DNA from 2 places in the Micromonospora sp. WMMD754 genome. Region 2 is predicted to be linked to the other one. Evidence: riboswitches for the same ligand, from Rfam matches in the RefSeq annotation. Region 2 holds a riboswitch; the other holds the start of a gene.
The links. A riboswitch is a leader RNA that binds a small molecule or an ion and turns the genes downstream of it on or off. The one in region 2 is predicted to bind thiamine pyrophosphate.
Positions count from the first base shown of each region.

Region 1: another riboswitch for thiamine pyrophosphate. It lies ahead of ACN27B_RS02575 (ECF transporter S component); the one in region 2 lies ahead of thiE (thiamine phosphate synthase).

Region 1 is NZ_CP186058.1:551,995-562,570, forward strand. Features, by position in the region: gene ACN27B_RS02530 (metal ABC transporter ATP-binding protein) at 1-298, shown strand, start outside; gene ACN27B_RS02535 (metal ABC transporter permease) at 300-1,175, shown strand; gene ACN27B_RS02540 (ArsR/SmtB family transcription factor) at 1,219-1,521, shown strand; gene ACN27B_RS02545 (hypothetical protein) at 1,574-2,179, shown strand; gene ACN27B_RS02550 (hypothetical protein) at 2,189-2,359, shown strand; gene ACN27B_RS02555 (acyl-CoA dehydrogenase family protein) at 2,416-4,377, opposite strand; gene ACN27B_RS02560 (DUF6328 family protein) at 4,491-4,994, opposite strand; gene ACN27B_RS02565 (sugar isomerase domain-containing protein) at 5,146-5,895, opposite strand; gene ACN27B_RS02570 (alpha/beta fold hydrolase) at 5,892-6,728, opposite strand; TPP riboswitch at 6,806-6,912, shown strand; gene ACN27B_RS02575 (ECF transporter S component) at 6,986-7,576, shown strand; gene ACN27B_RS02580 (ABC transporter ATP-binding protein) at 7,688-9,292, shown strand; gene ACN27B_RS02585 (energy-coupling factor transporter transmembrane component T family protein) at 9,289-10,089, shown strand; gene ACN27B_RS02590 (hypothetical protein) at 10,227-10,460, opposite strand.
Region 2 is NZ_CP186058.1:1,214,602-1,225,177, forward strand. Features, by position in the region: gene thiD (bifunctional hydroxymethylpyrimidine kinase/phosphomethylpyrimidine kinase) at 1-490, opposite strand, end outside; gene ACN27B_RS05655 (thiamine phosphate synthase) at 487-1,236, opposite strand; gene ACN27B_RS05660 (thiazole synthase) at 1,299-2,072, opposite strand; gene thiS (sulfur carrier protein ThiS) at 2,078-2,278, opposite strand; gene thiO (glycine oxidase ThiO) at 2,269-3,399, opposite strand; gene thiE (thiamine phosphate synthase) at 3,393-4,019, opposite strand; TPP riboswitch at 4,014-4,125, opposite strand; gene ACN27B_RS05680 (endonuclease domain-containing protein) at 4,244-5,155, shown strand; gene ACN27B_RS05685 (aldo/keto reductase) at 6,011-6,973, opposite strand; gene ACN27B_RS05690 (nucleotidyltransferase domain-containing protein) at 7,250-8,047, opposite strand; gene ACN27B_RS05695 (ABC-F family ATP-binding cassette domain-containing protein) at 8,044-9,723, opposite strand; gene ACN27B_RS05700 (class I SAM-dependent methyltransferase) at 9,765-10,370, opposite strand; gene ACN27B_RS05705 (hypothetical protein) at 10,497-10,576, shown strand, end outside.

The DNA.
Region 1 (10,576 bases), 660 kb from region 2:
CGGCGGGCCGGAGCTGCTGGTGCTCGACGAGCCGACGGCCGGGGTCGACGCGGCCAGCCAGGAGGCGTTCGCCGGGGCGCTGCGCGCGTTCCGCGACGGCGGGGGCACGGTGCTGCTGGTCGCCCACGAGCTGGGCCCGCTGCGCCCGCTGATCAGCCGGGCCGTGGTGGTGCACCAGGGCGGGATCGCCCACGACGGCGCGGTGCCCGAGCCGGCCGGCCACCACGCCGACCCGGACCACGAGCACGTGCACCCGCACTGCGACGAGGAGCCCGCCGGGCTCTGGACAGGCATCTGAGATGGACCTCTTCCAGTACGACTTCATGCTCCGCGCCCTGGTCGGCGCGCTGGTCATCGGGCTGGCCGCGCCGGCGCTCGGCATCTACCTGGTGCAGCGCCGGCTGGCGCTGATCGGCGACGGCATCGGGCACGTGGCGCTCACCGGCGTCGGCGCGGGGCTGCTGCTGAACCGCTCCCCCGTGCTGGTGGCGGTGCTCGCGGCCACCCTCGGCGCGGTCGTCATCGAGCTGGTCCGCGCGTACGGGCGCACCTCCGGGGACCTGGCGCTGGCGCTGCTCTTCTACGGGGGCATCGCCGGCGGCGTGATGCTGGTCGGGCTCTCCGACGCCAGCAGCGGGTCGCTCAACGCCTACCTGTTCGGGTCGCTGACCACCACGTCGCAGGCCGACCTGGTCACCATCGGCGTGCTCGGCGCGGTGCTGCTGGTGACCATGCTGGCGCTGCGCCCGGCGCTGTTCGCGGTCTGCCACGACGAGGAGTACGCCCGCGTCTCCGGCCTGCCGGTGCGGGCGCTGAACCTGCTCATCGCGGTGGGCACCGCGGTCACGGTGACCATCGCCATGCGGGCGGTCGGGGTGCTGCTGATCAGCGCCCTGATGGTGGTGCCGGTCGCCACCGCCCAGCAGGTGACCCGGGGCTTCCGGTCCACCATGACGGCGGCGATGGCGCTGGGCCTGTTCGCCGCGGGCGCCGGGGTCTTCGTGGCGGCCACCGCCGACACCGCGCCCGGCGCCTCGGTGGTGCTGGTGGCGATCGGCTCGTTCCTGCTGGTGGCGCTCGGCGCGGCCGGCGTCCGGGCGGTGCGGCGTCGGGGTCGGTCGACCGGGCACGCGCCGGTTGCCGAGCCGGCCGAGCACGAGGTGGTGCTCAGGTGAGGCCGCGCCGGCCGGCGCAGCTGGCATTGGTTACCGTTACGGGGTGACCGGCACGAACGGGTACGACGCCTTCGAGGGCGCGGGCGACCTGCTGCGCGCGCTCTCGGCCCCCATCCGGCTGGCGATCGTGAGCGAGCTGGCCGAGGGCGAGCGGTGCGTGCACGAGCTGGTGGAGAAGCTCGGCGCCCCCCAGCCGCTGGTCTCCCAGCACCTGCGGGTGCTGCGCGGCGCCGGCGTGGTGCGCGGCTCGCGGCGCGGCCGGGAGATCGCGTACGCGTTGGTCGACGAGCACGTCGCGCACATCGTGGCGGACGCGGTGAGCCACGCCGGCGAAGGGTCGTCCTGAGTCGCGGATCGGCCCTGTGCCGATGCCCACCCCCCGTGGCAGGCTGTCCGGCGTGAAGATCTACGCCGACCGTTTTCCGACCGCCGTCCGCCAGTTCCTCACCGATCTGCTCGTGGTCGCCTGGGTGTACGCGGCGATCCGCTTCGCGCTGTGGCTGCACGACCTGGTCGAGAAGCTCGCCGTACCCGGGCAGAAGCTGGAGGGGGCCGGCGGCGGACTCGCCGACAACCTGGCCGACGCCGGCGGCAAGGTCGGCCGGGTGCCGCTGGTCGGCGACGAGCTGACCGCCCCCTTCAACCGCGCCGCGGACGCCGCCCGGGCGATGGCCGAGGCCGGCCGCGACCAGCAGGAGCTGGTCGGGCAACTGGCGCTCGCGCTGACCATCGCGGTGCTGGTGTTCCCGCTCGGCCTGGTGCTGTTCGGCTGGCTGCCGCTGCGGGTCCGCTGGATGCGCCGCGCCGGCGCGGCGAAGGCGATGGCCACCGCGCCCGCCGGCCGGGACCTGCTGGCGCTGCGCGCGCTCGCCGGCCAGCCGCTGTCGAAGCTCACCCGGATCGCGCCGGACGTGGCCGAGGCGTGGCGGCGCGGCGACGACGAGACCGTCGACGCGCTCGCCGCGCTGGAGCTGCGCAGGCTGGGGCTGCGGGCCGGCCGGTAGGGTGTGCCGGTGCTGTACTTCCTGATCGTCGTCGCCGTGCTGCTGCTGGGCTACGCGGGCGTGCTGGTGAGTTTCGTCCGTAAGGGTCGCAAGATCCCGCCTTCGGCGTACCTGGTGTTGGCCGCCCTCAACGGCCTGATCCTGGCGGCGGTGATCGCGTGGGCGATCGCCCGCGGTTGAGCGGCTGTTAAGAGGGGTCCCTTCCCCTACCGGACGCGTTAACAGGGGGCCCTTCCTTACAGGCGGCGGCGGACGTCCTCGGCGGTGGACGGGCCGGGCTGCCACCGGGCCACCCAGGGCAGGTCGGCGGACGGGGTGACCACCCCGGTCTCCAGCGAGGCGTACCGGCCGGCGACGATCCGCTTCGCGGCGGCCACGTCGACCGAGTCGGTGTTCGACCAGAGGCCGGTGAACAGCTCGTCGACGCGCAGCCGGGCCTGGCGGCAGAACAGGTCGGCCAGCTCGACGTTCTCCGGGTGTTCGGCCAGCTCGGCGTAGGCCCGGACGCAGACCGCGGACATCGCGAACAGCTCGGCGCCGATGTCCACCACCCGGCCGAGGAACGCCTGCTTGCGCTCCATCTTCCCCTGCCAGCGGGACATCGCGTAGAAGGTGGAGCGGGCCAGCTTGCGCGAGGTCCGCTCGACGTGCCGCAGGTGCCCGGCCAGCGGCCCGAACTCCTGGTACGCCCCGGGCGCCTGGCCCCGGCCGACGGCCAGCGTGGGCAGCCACCTCGCGTAGAAGGCGCCGGCCCGTGCGCCGGCCTTCGCCTTACGGCCCAGCCCCGCGTCCGGGTCGATGATGTCGCCGGCGACCGAGAGGTGCGCGTCGACCGCCTCCCGGGCGATCAGCAGGTGCATGATCTCGGTGGAGCCCTCGAAGATCCGGTTGATCCGCAGGTCGCGCAGCAGCTGCTCGACCGCGGCCGGACGTTCGCCCCGGGCGGCCAGCGAGTCGGCCGTCTCGTAGCCGCGCCCGCCCCGGATCTGGATCAGCTCGTCGGCGATCCGCCAGGCCATCTCGCTGGCGTAGAGCTTGACCAGCGCCGCCTCGATCCGGATGTCGTTGCGGTCGTCGTCGGCGAGCAGGCAGGACAGGTCGAGCATCGACTCCATGCCGTACGTGGTGGCGGCGATGAAGGACAGCTTCTTCGCCACCGCCTCGTGCTCACCGACCGGCCGGCCCCACTGAACCCGGTCGGCGGCCCACTCCCGGGCCACGTTGAGCGCCCATTTGCCGGCGCCGACGCACATCGCCGGCAGCGAGAGCCGCCCGGTGTTCAGCGTGGTCAGGGCGATCTTGAGCCCCTTGCCCTCGCCGCCGATCACGTTCTCCTTCGGCACGAAGACGTCGTGGAACCGGGTGAGGCTGTTCTCCAGGCCGCGCAGCCCCACGAAGGCGTTGCGCCGCTCCACCGTGATGCCGTCGCTGTCGCCCTCCACCACGAACGCGGTGATGCCGCCCCGCCGCCCCTCCGCCGCCGGCACCCGGGCCATCACCACCAGCAGGGTGGCGACCGTGCCGTTGGTGGCCCAGAGCTTCACCCCGTTGAGCCGGTAGCCGGTGCCGTCGGAGGTGGGCTCGGCGGTGGTGGCCAGCCGGGCCGGGTCGGAGCCGACGTCCGGCTCGGTGAGCAGGAACGCGGAGACCTCGCCGGCGGCCAGCCGGGGCAGGAAGCGTTCCTTCTGCTCGGGCGTGCCGAACATCTTCAGCGGCTGCGGCACACCGATCGACTGGTGCGCGGAGAGCAGCGCGCCGATCGCCGGACTCACCGATCCGGCGAGCATCAACGCCCGGCAGTAGTGCAGGTTGCTCAGCCCGAGCCCGCCGTACCTCCGGTCGATCTTCATGCCGAACGCGCCGAGCCCGGCCATCCCGTGGAACACCTCGTCGGGGATGCGCGCGTCGCGCTCGATCGCCGCGCCGTCCACCTCAGACCTGAGGTAGGCCCCGAACGCGCCGAGGAACTCGTCGGCGCGGGCCACGTCGTCCGGATCGGACCGGGGCCAGGGATTGATCAGGTCGAGCCGGAACCGGCCGAGGAACAGCTCCTTGCCGAAACTGGGCCGGTCCCAGGCAGCCTCGCGGGCCGCCTCGGCGACCTGGCGGGCCTCCTTCTCGGAGACCTGGCCCGCCTCGGCGGGCAGCGGCCCGGCGCCGTCGGCGGACTCGGGCCGGCTGTTCTGTGTCGTGGTCACGGCTGCCTCCTGGATGGTCGGTCCGGCTGCGGTCGACGCGCTCGACGAAACCGACGCTACCCCCGGGTGTTACCCAGGGGTAGCGTCGCGTGCACGCCCGATTTGGCGGACCGTCAGTCGCCGGACAGCGTCCGCGGGTCGTCGTCCTCGTCGTCGATGTCGTCCTCACCCCAGTTGCGCCGGGCGAACGGCAGGATGGCCCAGAAGGTCAGGAACCAGATCCCGGTGACCGCGCTGAGCACGAACGCGACCGGCCGGGGCAGCACGAAGTCGGTGACCAGCAGGACCGCGCTGACCATCGCGATCAGCATGAAGAACAGGCCGCCGGAGGCCATCCGGTGGGCGAACCGGACCAGCTCCGGCTTGCGTCCCTGGCGGAACAACGCGCGGTGGAACGCGACCGGCGAGATGATCATCGCGGCGGCGGCCGCCGCGGCCAGCAGCGCCACGATGTAGACGTCGCGCTGGAACTCGGTGGTCCGGGTGAAGGCGTTGCTGAACGGCATCGTCAGCAGGAAGGCGAACAGGATCTGCACGCCGGTCTGCGCGACGCGCAGCTCCTGCAGCAGGTCGGCGAAGTTGCGCTGCCAGCGCTGCTTCTCGGATTCCTTGGACAACTCGCGAACCTCCGGTGAAGACGGCACGGCCGGCGGGTGAACGCCCGCCGGCAGCACCGCCAGTGCCCCGCCCGAGTGATCGCGAAACGTCCTCACGGCCCTCGCTGGTTCGCGACTGCGGGGCTCGCAACCCCGGCTCACTCCTCGCGCTTCACGCTCCGCGGCGGATGCGGCCCTCGTACCGTGCCTCCAACTCCGCATTGTGCTCGTCGCCGCCGCTGATGTTGGCGGAAAGGTAGACCGGCGGCCGTTCGCCGGCGGCCAGCAGCCGGGCCACCACCTCGGCGACGATCTGCTGGGCCAGCAGCGCCGCGGTGATCGAGGAGACCGCGCCGACCGCGCCGCCGCCGGGCAGCGGCAGCGTCGCGTCGCCGTACGGGGCACCGTTGTCCAGCACCACGTCGGCGAAGTCGGCGAGCTTGCGGCCGGACGGGTGCCGGGACGTCATCCGGGCCGAGTGCTGGGCCGAGGTGATCGCCACCAGCCCGTGCCCGCGCTCCTTCACGATCGCGGCGAACTCCACCATCGCCCCGTTCACGCCCGAGTTGGAGGCCAGCACGAACACGTCCTGCGGCCGGATCGGGGCCAGCTCGTAGAGGCGGTGCGCCACGGCCGGCTCACGTTCCAGCTTCGGGCCGAGCACGTCGGCCGGCTCCCCGCCCCGCAGCACCAGGTCACGCAGCGCGATCCGGTTGGTGGGGACCAGCCCGCCGGCCCTTCCGGCGATCTCCATGGCGAGCGCCTCGGAGTGCCCGGTGCCGAAGGCGTGCACCACCGCGTCGGCGCGCAGCGCCGTGGCGATCAGGTCGGCCGCCGCGGCCACGTTCCGCCGTTGCTCGGCAGCCACCCGGCCCATCGTCTCGGTCACCACCGCCAGGTAGTCCTCGGCGCTCACCGTCATGCTTCCTCCGCTCCTGTGCACCGGGCGAGGATCGCGGCGGCCAGCGGGCCGGGCGCCTCGTCGGGGATCCAGTGGCTGACGCCGTCGAGCACCAGGAAGCGGTAGTCCCCGGTGACGTGCGCCGCGCACGCCTCGGCGGCCGTCCGGCCGATCGCCACGTCCCGGTCGCTCCAGACGTACGTGGTCGGCACGCCCACCGTTCCGACGGCCTTCATGTCCGTCCCGCTCATCGCCCGGTACCAGTTGAGCGCCGCGGTGAGCGCCTCCGGCTCGCGCATCGGCTCGGCGTAGCGGGCCACCGCGTCGGCGTCCCCCACCCCGCCGAGCAGCCGCCGCAGCGCGGCGCCGCGCAGCGCCAGCAGCACCTTCTCCGCCTTGCCCGGCATCCGGAACAGCGCGATGTAGGCGGACTTCGCCTTCTGCCGGGGGTCGGTGGCGAGCGCGTGGCCCATCGCCGCCGGGTGCGGCACCGAGACCGCGGTCAGCGTCCGCACCCGCTCCGGGTGCGCCGCCGCCAGCCCCCAGGCCACGATCGCGCCCCAGTCGTGGCCGACCAGGTGCGCCCGGGTCACCCCGAGCGCGTCCAGCACGCCGGCCGCGTCGGCCACCAGCTCCGGGATCCGGTACGCCTCGACGGCGGTCGGCCGCGCGCCGGGCGAGTAGCCGCGCTGGTCCAGCGCGTACGTGCGCAGCCCGGCCGCGTGCAGCGCGGGCGTGACCGCGTCCCATTCGCCGGAGTGCTGCGGGAAGCCGTGCAGCAGCAGGACCGGGTCGCCGTCCGCGGGGCCGCCGGTGCGTACCTCGAACGTCAGTCCCCGCGCCTTCACCCGCATGATCGCCACCGTAGCCGACAGTTGCCCTGCTGGGCCCGGGGCAGGCGACGGTGCTAGCGTCTGCGACGAGACAACTTCACATCCGACAGGGGAGCGCACAGCGCTGAGAGTGCGGGCCGAGGCCCGCAGACCCTCGAACCTGATCTGGGTAATGCCAGCGCAGGGAGTTCGGTCGACCTCCAGCCGCGCCGCCGTCCGGGCGTTCCGGGCGCGGCGTGCGTCTTCTCCTGGTTCCTCATCTGAACTGGGAGTCCGTCATGAGCCACACCGACAGCAACCGCTGGCGTACGGTCGACATCGTCGTCGCCTCGGTGATCGCCGTCGCCTTCGGCGTCGTCTTCTGGGCCTGGGGCCTGCTCTGGAGCGCCACCGACGCGGCGTTCGCGTTCTTCCCGCCGGCGCAGGCGCTGCTCTACGGCGTCTGGCTGATCCCGGCGGTGCTCGCCGGCCTGATCATCCGCAAGCCGGGCGCGGCGCTCTACTGCGAGACCGTCGCCGCGATCGTCTCCGCGCTGCTGGGCAGCCAGTGGGCGAGCATCGTGATCCTCCAGGGCCTGATGCAGGGCATCGGCGCCGAGCTGGCGTTCGCCGCGTTCCGCTACCGCTCGTTCCGGCTGCCGGTGGCGGTGCTGGCCGGGGCGCTGACCGGCCTGGGCGCGGCGATCTTCGACTTCGTCTACTGGAACAAGGCCTACGAGCTGACCTCCTACCGCATCCCCTACGCCCTGATCACGATCGTCAGCGCCACCGTCGTGGCCGGCCTCGGCGCGCACCTGCTCACCCGGGCCCTGGCGAACACCGGCGTCCTGGACCGCTTCCCCGCCGGCCGCGACCGCGCCCTGGTCTGACCGGTTTCCCGCCATGTTGATCAAGGAGTTCGCGTCGGCGGCGGGCGGTTTCCCGGACGCGAACTCCTTGATCACCGAGGCTTGGGTCGGAACGGGAGGGGGTGTGGGACGGTGAGCGGGGTGGTTCTCCGGGGGTTCGGGTGGCGGCACGGGGGGCGCCGGGCCTGGGCGGTGCGGGGCGTCGACCTGCGGGTGGAGAGCGGGGAACGGGTCTTGCTGCTCGGCGCCTCGGGGGCCGGCAAGAGCACGCTGCTGGCGGCACTGGCCGGGCTGCTTCCGGAGGACTCCGGCGAGCAGGAGGGCACCGTCGAGATCGACGGGCTGGACCCGCGCAAGGCCCGCGAACGCGTCGGCGTGGTCTTCCAGGACCCGGAGACCCAGCTGGTGATGGCCCGCTCGGGCGACGACGTCGCGTTCGGGCTGGAGAACCGGGGCGTACCCGCCGAGGAGATCTGGCCCCGGGTGGACGAGGCACTGCGCCGGGTCGGCTTCCCCTACCCCCGGGATCGCCCCACCGCCGCGCTCAGCGGGGGCGAGCAGCAACGCCTCGCCCTGGCCGGGACGCTCGCGCTGCGCCCCGGGCTGCTGCTGCTGGACGAGCCCACCGCCAACCTCGACCCTACCGGCGCCACCCTGATCCGCCGGGCCGTCGCGGACGCGCTCGACCCGGACACCACGCTGATCCTGGTGGAGCACCGGGTGGCCGAGGCGCTGCCGCTGGTCGACCGCGTGGTGGTGCTGGAGCCCGGCGGCGGGGTGCGGGCCGACGGACCGCCCGAGACGGTCTTCGCCGCGCACGGCGACGCGCTGGCCGCCGCCGGGGTCTGGGTGCCCGGACACACCGTCCCGCCGCGGCACGCCACCACACCGCCCGGCGACGTGCTGCTCGCCGCCGACCGGCTCGGCCTGCCGCCCCGGCTGGCCCCCACCGACCTTCGGGTACGCGCCGGCGAGGCACTCGCCGTCCTCGGCCCCAACGGCGCCGGCAAGTCCACGCTGGCACTGCTCCTCGGCGGCCTGCTGCGCCCCGGGACCGGCGCGCTCACCGCCTCCGCCGAGCTGGCCGGCCGGGACGCGCGCACTCCCCCGTACCGCTGGCGGGCACCCGCGCTGGCACGCCGGATCGGTTCGGTGTTCCAGGACCCGGAGCACCAGTTCGTCACCGGCACGGTGCGGGACGAGTTGGCGCTCGGCCCACGCCGTACCGGCCGGTCCGAGGCGGACGTCACCGACACCGTGGACGCGCTGCTGCACCGGCTGCGACTGGACCGGTTGGCCGGCGCCAATCCGTACACCCTCTCGGGCGGCGAGGCGCGGCGGCTGAGCGTGGCGACCGCCCTGGCCACCGCGCCCCGCCTGCTGATCTGCGACGAACCCACGTTCGGCCAGGACCGGCGGACCTGGCTGGAGCTGGTCGACCTGCTCGCCGAGTTGCGCGACGCCGGCCACGGCGTGGTCGCGGTGACGCACGACGCGGACTTCGTCGCCGCGCTGGCCGACCGGACGCTCACCCTGGACCGCCCGTCCGCGGACCCCGACCGGACGCGCACTGCCGGGTCCGCCGGTCCGCCGGATCCCGTCGGCTCACCGCCGGGCGGCCACGGCGCCAGCGAGTCAGTCGGCCGTCCCGGCGCGGACGGACCACCGTCACCTCCGACGCGTCCCGGCGCGGACGGACAGTCGCCGCCTCCGCGGCGAGGGGCGGGCACGCCGTGATCGATCTCGAACCGGTCGCGGCGCCCGACGCCCCGCTGGCGCGGCGCAACCCGGTGGCGAAGGTGGCCGCCGCGCTGGTCTTCACGCTCGTGCTGGTGGCGACGCTGGACCCGGTCGCGCCGGCCATCGCCATCGCGATCGAGCTGGCGGTGCTGCCGCTGTTCGGCGTCCGCTACCGGGTGCTGGCCCGGCGGGCCTGGCCGCTGCTGGCCGGAGCCGTGGGCATCCTGGTCACGCTGGTGCTCTTCGCCGCCGACCGGTCCGGTCCGGTGCTGCTCGACGCCGGCCCGGTGCTGGTCACCCAGGGTGTGCTGGTCACCGCGCTGGGCCTGGTGCTGCGCATGCTCGCGGTGGCGCTGCCCGGGATCGTCGTCTTCGCCACCACCGATCCGACCGAGCTGGCCGACGCGCTGATCCAGAACGCGAAGGCGCCGGCCCGGTTCGCCATCGGCGCGCTGGCCGCGTTCCGGATGGTCCCGCTGCTGGAACAGGAGTGGCGGATGATCAGCATGGCCCGCCGGGCCCGGGGCGTGGACGCCGGCCGGAACCCGCTGGCGAAGCTGCGGCTGTTCGCGTCGACCGCGTTCGCGCTGCTGGTCGGCGCGATCCGGCGGGGTACCCGGCTGGCCGTGGCGATGGACGCACGGGGCTTCGACGCCGGGACCCCGCGCACGGTGGCCCGGCGGCAGCACTTCACCCCGGCCGACGCCCTGCTGGTGGTCACCGCCGCGCTCCTGGCCGGCGCCGCCCTGACCACGAGCATCCTCCTCGGCACCTTCCGCCCTCTCATCGGCTGACCCACCCCAGCGCGGCCCCACGTGGTCGATCATGAAGTTGGCGGCACTCGGTGCCCGGAATGTCGCCGCCAACTTCATGGTCGACGCCGTTGGGAAGGGTGGAGCCCCGGGCGCGGGCGCGCCCGGGGCTCTGCCGGTCAGCTGCGGCGGAAGGCGTAGAAGCGGGTCTGGCCGGCGCGCTGACTGCGCCCGGTCACCCGCCCCTGGCGACCGGCGGGCGGGCCGGCCGTGGGCGGCGCCGGGGCCTGCTCCGTCGGCAGGGACACCGGCGTCGACGGCGCCACGGTGAGCGCGTCGAGATCCCTCGGGGTCACCTCCCGCAGCGACGGCGACGGCTTGCGGGACTTCTTCGGGCTGCGCTTCGCGGGCATCCGCGGTCCTCCTGTCTGGCGGGCGCGCCGACCACGGACGCGCCGAGCGGGTACGCCCCGGGTGCGATCCGACCGCGACAGACACCGCGAACCACGGCGGCGGGAGAGGATGCGGA
Region 2 (10,576 bases):
CGCGCGCCGCCAGCGCCTCGGCCGCCGCGACCATCTCCTCGACGGTGCCCACCGGGCCTCCCGTGAGGGCCGCGGCCTCCGCGCAGTTCGGCGTCGCCACCTCGGCGTACGGGAGCAGCCGCTCGACCGCCTCCACCACGCCGAGCCGGTGCCCGCTGGTGGCGACCAGCACCGGGTCGACGACCAGCCGGGGCAGCCTCCCGGCCCGGGCCGCCTCGGCCACCGCGTCGGCGACCGCGGGAGTGCCGAGCATCCCGGTCTTCACCGCGCGGACGGCGAAGTCGCCGAGCACGCTGTCCAGCTGGTCGCGCACGGTCTGCGGGGGCAGCGGCAGGACCGCGTCGACGCCCCGGGTGTTCTGCGCGGTGACGGCGGTGAGCACGCTCGTGCCGTACGCGCCGAGCGCGGCGAACGTCTTCAGGTCGGCCTGGATGCCGGCGCCGCCCCCGGAGTCGGAGCCGGCGATCGTGAGGATCGTGTCTGGCGTCACTGCTCTCCTTCTCCGGTGGTTGCGGTTGAGGGCTGCGGCCGACCGTGCCCACTCCGGGCGGTCAGGCTTGATCCCTCCGTGGTCACGGTCGGCCGCAGCCCTGTCTCGTGGGGACGTTCGCCGGGACGCGCAGGGCTGGTGACAAGGTGGGTGGCCGCCTCCTGGAAGGCTCTGCCCAGCGTGGTGGCGGTTTCTCTCGGGTCGTCGGCGCGCATGATCGCGCCCAGCACGGCTACGCCGGCGGCGCCCGCCTCGACGCATGCGGTGACCTGAGCCGGGGTTTCGATGCCGCCGAGGGCGAGCACCGGCGCAGGGCTGACCGCGATCAGCTTGCGCAACCCGTCCGGGCGCAGTGCCGGGCCGTGGCCGGGCTTTGTCCTTGTCTCGTGGACCGGCGACAGCGTCACGTAGTCCTCGGTGGTGAGCCGGGCCAGCTCGGCGGTGTCGTGGCAGGAGCGGCCGACCAGTCCGACGGCGGGCGGCGGGTACGGGCCGGCGGCGGGCAGATGCACCGCGTCCCCGTCGAGCGGGTCCGGTCCGGCGACGACGAGCGTGCCGCCTGCCTCGGCGAGGATCGCGCGCAGGTCGACGGCGAGCGCGAGGCGGTCGGCGCGGGGCAGGTCCTTCTCCCGCAGCACCACCCACCGCACTCCCCCGCCCACGGCACCCGCGACCACGTCGACGAGCGCCCCCCGAGCGACCCGCCGATCGGTCAGCACCACGACCCCGGTCGGGGCGGCGTGAATCTTGGTACGGGGCCGCCCCTCCAGGGGCGCATCCGTACCAAGATCCGCAGCGCGTACGGCGGTCACAGGTCGGGCCGTCCCTCGTCCGGCGTGGACGCCAGGGCGTGGAAGCGGCGGGCGATGCGGCCCGCGCCGTACGCCAGGCGGCCGGCCTCGACCGCGTACCGCATCGCCGTGGCCATCGCCACCGGGTCGGCGGCCCGGGTCACGGCGCTGGCCAGCAGCACCGCGTCGCAGCCCAGCTCCATCGCGAGCGCGGCGTCGGAGGCGGTGCCGATGCCCGCGTCGAGCACCACCGGAACGTCGACGGCCTGCCGGATCAGCCGGATGTGGTGCGGGTTGCCGATGCCCAGACCGGAGCCGATCGGCGACCCGGCCGGCATCACCGCCGCGCACCCCACGTCGGCCAGCCGCCGGGCCAGCACCGGATCGTCCGAGGTGTACGGCAGCACGGTGAACCCGTCCGCAACGAGTTCCTCGGCGGCGCGCAGCAGCTCCACCCCGTCGGGCAGCAGCGTGCGCTCGTCGCCGATCACCTCCAGCTTCACCCAGTCGGTGTCGAACGCCTCCCGGGCCAGGTGCGCCGTCTTCACCGCCTCGACGGCGGTCCGGCAGCCGGCCGTGTTGGGAAGCAGCCGTACGCCGCACCGCTCCACCAGGTCCAGCAGGCCGCCCGACCCGCCTGGCGTGGTGTCCACCCGGCGCAGCGCCAGTGTCACCAGCTCGGTGCCGGAGGCGCGGATCGCCTGCTCCAGCACGTGCAGGTTGGCCGCGCCGCCGGTGCCGAGGACGAGCCGGGAGCCGAACCCGACCCCGCCGATCTCCAACGCGGACATCCGCCTCACCCGCCCTGCGTGGCGCTGAGCACCTCGACGCGGTCGCCGTCGCACAGCACGCTCGCCGACCAGCTGCCGCGCGGCACCACCTCGCCGTTCACCGCGACCGCGAGGCCGCGCTCCCGGTCGGTGACCGTACGGACCACCTCGGCCACGGTGACGCCGTCGGGCAGCGTCCGTTCCGTGCCGTTGACGATCAGTTCCACCTGGGCTCCTTCCCGAACCGGTCCGGGGTGAAGGGGGCGAGTGCCGGATCCGGCTCGCCGCCGACGATCAGTTCGGTGACCAGGTCGGCGGTGACCGGGGTGAGCACGATGCCGTGCCGGTGGTGGCCGGTGGCGGCGAGCACGCCCGGCCGCCCGGGCAGTGGCCCCATGATCGGTGCGTTGTCGGGCGTACCGGGGCGCAGCCCGGCGACGGCCTCCACCAGCTCGTACTCGACGAGTTCCGGCACCAGCTCGGTGGCGGCGCGCAGCAGCGTCAGCACGCCTCCGGCGGTGACAGCGGTGTCCGCGCGCTCCTCGACGGTCGCGCCGACCACCACCTCGCCGCTATCCCGGGGCACCAGATAGACCGCCTCGCCGTCGGCGTACCCCCGGATCACGTGCCGGAAGCCCGGCGGGCCGCCGGCGGGCGCGCGGAGTCGCAGCACCTGGCCCTTGACCGGCCGGACCGGCAGGCCGGTCAGCGCCGCCGCGCCGCAGCCCGCCGCGGCCACGGTGACCCGGGCGTCCACCTCGGACAGCGCGCCGACCCGCACCGGCCGCAGCGTGACGCCGGCCCGCTCGGCCGCCACGCGCAACGCGGTGACCAGCCGGCGCGGGTCGACCTGGTGGTCGCCGGGCGCCACGGCGCCGCCGCGCACCCGGGGGGCCAGCGCCGGCTCGCGGTCGCGCAGCTCCGAGGGGCGCAGCGGCGTGATCGGCAGTGCCAGAGCCTGTTGGTACGACCACAGCCGCCGCGCCTCGGCCAGGTCGTCGGCGGTGAGCCCGACGACGAGCGTGCCCTCGGTGCGATGCCCGAGGTCGACGCCGCTCGCCGCGGTCAGCTCCGCGGCGAACGCGGGCCAGCGGGCGGCGGACGCGACCAGCAGCCCGGTCAGCTCGTGCTCCCCGAAGTACGCCTCGGCGACCGGCGAGAGCATCCCGGCGGCCACCGAGGAGGCACCCGACCCGGGCCGGTCGTCGTACACCACCACGCGCAGCCCGCGCTGGGCGCACCGCCACGCGATCGCCCACCCGATCGGCCCGCCACCCACCACCGCCACGTCGGTAAGGAAGGGCCCCCTGTTAACGCCTCCGGTAGAGGAAGGGCCCCTGCTTAACACGTCAGCGCACCGAGCAGCTCGGCGGTTGCCCGGGCCGGGTCGGCCGCCCCGCTGACCGCCCCCACCACCGCCACCCCGTACGCCCCGGCGGCCCGCAGCGCCGGCACGGTGGCGGCGGTCACCCCGCCGATGGCGATCACCGGCACGTCCACCGCCCCGGCGACGGCGCGTACCCCCGCCGGGCCGATCGGCGTGGGCAGGCCGGACTTGGTGGCGGTGGCGTGGCACGGGCCGACGCCCAGGTAGCTCGCGCCGGCGGCGACGGCCGCTCGGGCGCCGTCCGGCTCACGGGCGGTGGCGCCGAGCACGGCGTCCGGGCCGAGCACCCGGCGCGCGGCGGCGACCGGCAGGTCGTCCGCCCCGACGTGGCCCCCGCCGGCGGCCACCGCCACCGCCACGTGCAACCGGTCGTTGACCAGGCACCGCGCCCCGTACGGCCGGCAGGCGTCGACCACCAGGCGGGCCAGCTCGTACGCCTCCCGGTCGGTGGCGTCGTCCTCCACGCGCACCTGCACGACGAGGTCGGCACCCGCCACGGGCAGGGCGGCACGCAGCACGGCGAGCGGGTCACGCCCCGGCCGGGTGTCGGTGATGAGATGCAGTCGTCCCAGGGACGGCACGGCAACGCTCCTCCCTGCGCCGGCATTACCCGGATCAGGTTCGACGGTCGGGGGCTCCCAGCCCCCCTCTCAGCCCGGTCCACACCGGGCTCCCGTGGGTCACTTGCGGCCTACCGTACGACGCCTCCCCGTCGGACGGAAGACCGGGTGACGTTTTTCCCAGGAACCGTCCACATGCCGTACCGGGACCACGGGTGACCGTCTCGTCACGACACGCTGCCGGGATGTCCGTTCCCGTCCGGGTCCCGCGCCGCCTGGCAATCCTGCCGTTCCGGGGCAGCCGTGCCGTCTCCGAAGGGCTGCTGACCTGGACGATGCTGCGCGGGCCGACATGGATCCGCCTGTTGCCTGACGTGTACGTGCACCGCGACGCCCACCGCGCCGACGACCACCGGATGTGGTGCGAGGCGGTGGCGTTGCGCCTGCCGCCGGGTGCCGCGCTGGCGGGACGCAGCGCCGCCTGGATGTTCGGGGTGGACCTGCTCGGCCGGGACGCGCCCGTGACGGTGCTGCTGCCGCGCCCCGCCCGGCTGCGCCCGCACCCACGCCTGTCGGTCGCCCGGTCTCCGTTGCCCGACCGGGATCGGACCCGGTTCGGCGGGCTCCCCGTCACCACCACCCTGCGCACCGCGTTCGACCTGGGTCGGCAGGGGGCACGCGTCGACGCGCTGGTCGCCCTCGACGCGCTGCTACGCCGCCGGGTGGTGACGCTGCCCGCCGTGCGCGTCTACGCCGCCGACCGACCGGGCTGGCCGGGCGCTCCGCTGCTGCGCGAGGTGTTGGCGCTGGCCGAGCCGTCGAGCGAGTCCCCGATGGAGACCCGCCTGCGGCTGCTCCTCCTCGACGCCGGCCTCGGCCCGCTCGTCGCCCAGCACGAGGTACGCGCGGGCCGGCACTTCGTGGCCCGGGTCGACCTGGCCTGGCCGGCGCTCCGCCTCGCGATCGAGTACGACGGCGACCACCACCGCGAGCGGGCTCACTTCCGCCGCGACGTGGCGCGCCTGAACGCGCTCCGCGCGGCCGGTTGGGTGGTGCTCCGGTTCACCGCCGACGACGTGTTGCGCCGTCCGGACGCCACCGTCGCCCTGGTCCGCCAGGCCCTCGCCGAACGCCTCACCACCGCACCGCCGCACTGACCCGGTGTCCCCACGCGCCGCGCCCCCAAGCGCCCACACCCGAACGCCACGCCCGACGCCCCGCCCGAACGCCTTGCCCCTCGGCCCGGCCCGACGCCCGGCGCGCCGCCCCGCTCCTCGGCCCAGCCCGACGCCCGCCTCCGCCCGACGTGCCGCCCCGCCCGTCAGCCCCGCCCCGCCCGTCGGCCCGCCCCGCCCGTCGGCCCCCGCCCCGCCCATCGGCCCGCCCCGCCCATCGGCCCCCGCCCCGCAGTAGGCGGGCCAGGTCGACGCCGTCCGGGCGGTCGTAGCGCTCCTCGGTCCTGAGACGCCACGGACGTCAGCCCCGCCCGCAGGCACCCATGACGTTCCACCCGCCGCCAGGACCGGCCGTGGGTGGAACACCATGGGTGCCTCAGCGCTCGTTTGACACCCATGACGTTCCACTCACGGTGAGCGCTGGCGCTGAGTGGAACACCATGGGTGTCTAGCCGGGGCGGCACTCGCCGGTGGATCGCCAGGGGAAACGTGGCGCGCCGAGGGTGGCTGCGGCGCAGGCCGCCACGCTGAAGGTGGCCGCCGACGGTCGCCACTCGGACGGTCAGCCCGCCCGAGGGCCGCCACGCGAAGAACGGCCACGCCGCATCGCCCCGGCGGCCCACCACGCCGAAGGGCGGCCACGCCGAAGGGCGGCCACGCCGAAGGGCGGCCACGCCGAAGGGCGGCCACGCCGAAGAACGGCCACGCCGCATCGCCCCGGCGGCCCACCACGCCGAAGGGCGGCCACGCCGAAGAACGGCCACGCCGCATCGCCCCGGCGGCCCACCACGCCGAAGGGCGGCCACGCCGAAGGGCGGCCACGCCGGCGGGGATCCGTCAGAGGAGGGCGTCGAGGGCGTCCAGGTCCTCGTCGGACGGCTGCCAGGTGCCCGCCTCGGCGTTGGCGCGTACCTGCTCGGGCGTGGTGGCGCCGGCGATCACCGAGGTCACCGCGGGCCGGGCGGCCAGCCCGCCGATGGCCACCTGGAGCATGCTGATCCCGCGCTCGGCCGCGTACGCCTCGATCGCCTCGATGGTGTCCCAGCGCGCGGCGGCCAGCCGCTCGGCGTACCGGCCGCCGCCGGCCAGCCGGCTGCCCGCCGGGGGCGCCTCGTCGCGCTTGTACTTGCCGGTGAGCAGCCCGTTCGCGAGCGGGAAGAACGGCAGCATGCCGAGGCCGAACCGCTCGCAGGCGGGGATCACCTCGTCCTCCACGCCGCGTTCCAGCAGCGAGTAGTGGTTCTGCGCGGAGATGAACCGGGTGCGGCCCTGCGACGACGCGGTCCAGTCGGCGTCGGCGATCTGCCACCCGGCGAAGTTGGAGTTGCCGAGGTAGCGCACCTTGCCGGCGGTCACCAGGTCGTCCAGCGCGGCGAGCGTCTCGTCGATCGGCGTGCCCGGGTCCGGCTCGTGCATCTGGTAGAGGTCGATGTGGTCGGTGCCGAGCCGGCGCAGCGACGCCTCGACCGCGCGGGCGATGTAGCGGCGGGCGCCCCGGGCGCCGTGATCCGGCCCGTTCGCGCCGTGCATGTCCATCCCGAACTTGGTGGCGACCACCACGTCGTCGCGGCGTCCCTTGAGCGCCTGCCCGAGCAGCTCCTCGGAGCCGCCCTGCGGCTCGCCGTAGATGTCGGCGGTGTCGAAGAAGGTGATCCCGGCGTCGAGCGCGGCGTCCACCACCGCCCGGGTGCCGTCGCTGTCGAGTTTGCGGCCGAAGTTGTTGCAGCCGATGCCGACCACGGACACCACGAGTCCGGAGTCGCCCAGCCGGCGGTAGGTCATCTCACTCACGAGATCCACCCTATGCCCGCGCCCGTGCCGCCACCCGGCGAGCGCCGGGCCGGGTCACCGCCGAGGTGAGTCGTCCGCGGCATCAGCTCCACAGGCGTCCGGCGGACGCCCCGCGCCACGCCGCGCCGCCACGCCGCCGTCACGCCACGCCGCCGTCACGCCACGCCACGCCGCCGCCGCCGCGCCACCATCGCCGAACGTCCGCCTGCCCACGCGCCACGCCGCACGACCAGCACCGAACGTCCGCCCGCCCACGCGCCGCGCCGCACGACCGCCGCAGACCGCTCAGCCCAGCACGTCGGCGGCCAGCGCGCGGGCGTCGGCGACCGTCGCCGCCAACTCCAGCGGGGTACGCCCCACCGCGCCGAACAGCGCGTGCGCCCGGTCGGCGAAGTCCGGCGGCGCACCCGGCAACCGGCCGGCGGCAGTGATCATGCCCTTCTCGTTGACCAGCCACCGCCCCGCCCGGCCGTGCAACGCGTGCGCCAGCACCCCGACGACGCGGAACAGACACCCGGCGACGTAGCCGGCGTCGCCCCCGGCCGCCCCCTTCGCCGCGCCGTCGAGCAGCAGCCCGGTCTCCCAGCCGCCGGCCAGCAGCGCGGCGCCGAGCGCGGGCGGGTAGTCGACGGTCTCGGCCCGCAACGCGGTCAGCTCACCGGTCGGGTCGCCGAGCACCTGCCCGAGCGCCACCTCCCCCGCGTACGCGTGCGAGTAGAAGCCGAGCGGATGACCGGCCTGCACCTGCACCGTGTAGTGGCCGGCCCGGCAGTCCGCCCAGATCCGCCGCACGCGGTCCAGGTCCCGGTAGATCCAGTCCACCGCTGCCCCGCCGACGCGCAGCCAGCCGCCGCCGTCGACCCAGGGCCCCCAGTCACCGGGCGCGGTGAGGTCCACCGGGCCGTCGGCGACCGAGGCGGCCACCGCGCGCAGCGCGGCCAGGTCCGGCTCGCCCCGGTAGTAGAGCCCGAGGTCCCAGTCGGAGTCGGGCCGGTGGTCGCCGCGGGCCCGGCTGCCGCCGAGCGCCACCGCGACCACGCCGTCGACCGCGCACAGCCGGTCGACCAGTCCCTGGTCGATCATCCGACGTCCCAGACCGGTTCCGGCGTCTCGACCACGTCGCCGTCACCCCGGAACAGCACGAACCGGTCGAAGGTACGGGTGAACCAGCGGTCGTGGGTCACCGCGATCACCGTCCCCTCGAAGGCGGTCAGCCCGGCCTCCAAGGCCTCGGCGGAGGCCAGGTCGAGGTTGTCGGTCGGCTCGTCGAGCAGCAGCAGCGTGGCCCCGGACAGCTCCAGCAGCAGCACCAGGAACCGGGCCTGCTGGCCGCCGGAGAGCGTGCCGAACCGCTGGTCGCCCTGGCCGGCCAGCTCGTAGCGGGACAGCGCCCCCATGGCCGCGTGCCGGTCCATCCCGGCCCGGTGCTCGTCACCGCGCCACAGCACCTCGACGAGCGTCTTGTCCATCAACTCCGGCCGGTCGTGGGTCTGCGAGAAGTGCCCCGGCCGGACCCGCGCGCCGAGCCGGACCACGCCGCCGTGCGCGACCGGCGCGAGGGCGGCGGCGCCGTCGACAGGCGTGTTGCCCGGGTCCGGATCGGTGCCGCCGCGGGCCAGCAGCCGCAGGAAGTGCGACTTGCCGGTGCCGTTCGCGCCGAGCACCGCGACCCGGTCGCCGTACCAGAGTTCCAGGTCGAACGGGTACGTCAGGCCGTCCAGCTCCAGCTGCTCGGCGATCACCGCCCGCTTGCCGGTCCGCCCGCCGGTCAGCCGCATCCGGATGTCCTGGTCCTTCGGGGGTACGGGCGGCGGCCCGGCCTCCTCGAACTTGCGCAACCGGGTCTGCGCGGCCTGGTACCGCGAGGCCATTCCCGAGTTGTACGCGGCCTTCTGCTTGTACATCAGCATCAGCTCGCGCAGCTTCTCGTGCTCCTCGTCCCAGCGCTTGCGCAGTTCGTCGAGGCGGTCGTGCCGGGCCACCCGAGCGGAGTGCCAGCTCGCGAAGCCACCCGGGTGCACCCAGGCGCTGCCGCCCTCGACGGCCACCACCCGGTCGGCGGTCTGGGCCAGCAGCTCGCGGTCGTGCGAGACGTAGAGCACCGACTTGCCGGACTCGCGCAGTCGCGCCTCCAGCCACCGCTTGCCGGGCACGTCGAGGAAGTTGTCCGGCTCGTCGAGCAGCAGCACCTCGTCCGGGCCGCGCAGCAGCAGCTCCAGCGCGAAGCGCTTCTGCTGGCCGCCGGAGAGCGTGCGTACCGGCCGTTCCCGGGCGCTGTCCCAGGGCAGGTCCAGCACGACGGTGGCGACGGTGTCGAAGAGCACCTCGGCGTCGTACCCGCCGGTCTCACCCCAGGCGGCGAGGGCGTCGGCGTACGCGAGCTGGGTCTTGGCGGCAGCGGAGCTGTACTTGCCGCGGACCTCGGCCGACCGCATGGCCGCCTCGGTCTCGGCGAGCCGCCGCCCGGCGTCGCGCAGCGCCGGCGGCGCCAGCGACAGGGCCAGGTCGGCGAGCGTCGACTCGTCGCCGATCATGCCGATGAACTGCCGCATCACGCCGAGCCCGCCGCTGCGGGCGATCACGCCGGTGCGCACCGGCAGGTCACCGGCGACCATCCGCAGCAGCGTGGTCTTGCCGGCGCCGTTGGGGCCGACGAGCGCCACCTTGGCGCCCTCGCCGACCCGGAACGACACGTCGCCGAACAGCTCCCGGCCGTCCGGGAGGATGTGCCCGACCCCTGCCACGTCCACGTATCCCACGCGGGCATCCTGCCCGAGCGGGCCACGCGGGCGACACCCGATTACCGGGTGACCCGGAGCACCCGGTAGCCCTTCTGGCTGGCGTGCCGGTCGACCTGCCATCCCTGCTCGACCAGCCAGCGGTGCAGCGAGTCGCCGCCGAGGTGGCGGGCGACGACCAGCCACGCCACGCCGTCCGGGGTGAGCCGGGGCAGCCAGCGCAGCAGCAGGTCGTGCAGTTCCGCCTTGCCGATGTGGATCGGCGGGTTGGACCAGATCTGGGTGAAGGTGACGTCCGCCGGCATCTCGTCCGGGGCGACGGCGCGGACCCGGTCGGCGGCGTCGACCCGGGCCGCGTTGGTGGTGGTGAGGGCGCGGGCCCGCTCGTTGACGTCCACCGCCCAGACCGTGGCGGCCGGCGCGACGGTGGCCAGGACGCAGGTGATCGGGCCGAACCCGCACCCGATGTCGAGCAGCGGACCGGTCTCGCCGGCGGAGGGCAGTGCCGCCTTGCGCAGCAGCACCGCGGTGCCGGGGTCGAGCCGGTCGGCGGAGAAGACGCCGGCGGCCGAGGTGAGGGTGTAGTCGCGCCCGGCGACGGAGAACTCGACCTCGCGCGGGCGGGCCGGGGTCGTCGGTTCAGCGGTGAAGTAGTGGTCGCCGGTCACGTCCGGCATTGTCGCACCGGCCGGCAGCGGGCCCGGCGACGGTGCGGCGGGGAGCATCGGACGCCACTCCGCCAGAATTTCCCGATATTACCCCTGAAAGGGACAATCGGCCCTACTCTATCCCACATGGTGTACCGGTACGAGTCCGACGAGGACGCCTTCCTGGAGTACCCGAAGCCCGGGTCGGCCCCCACCGGGCCCGGAGC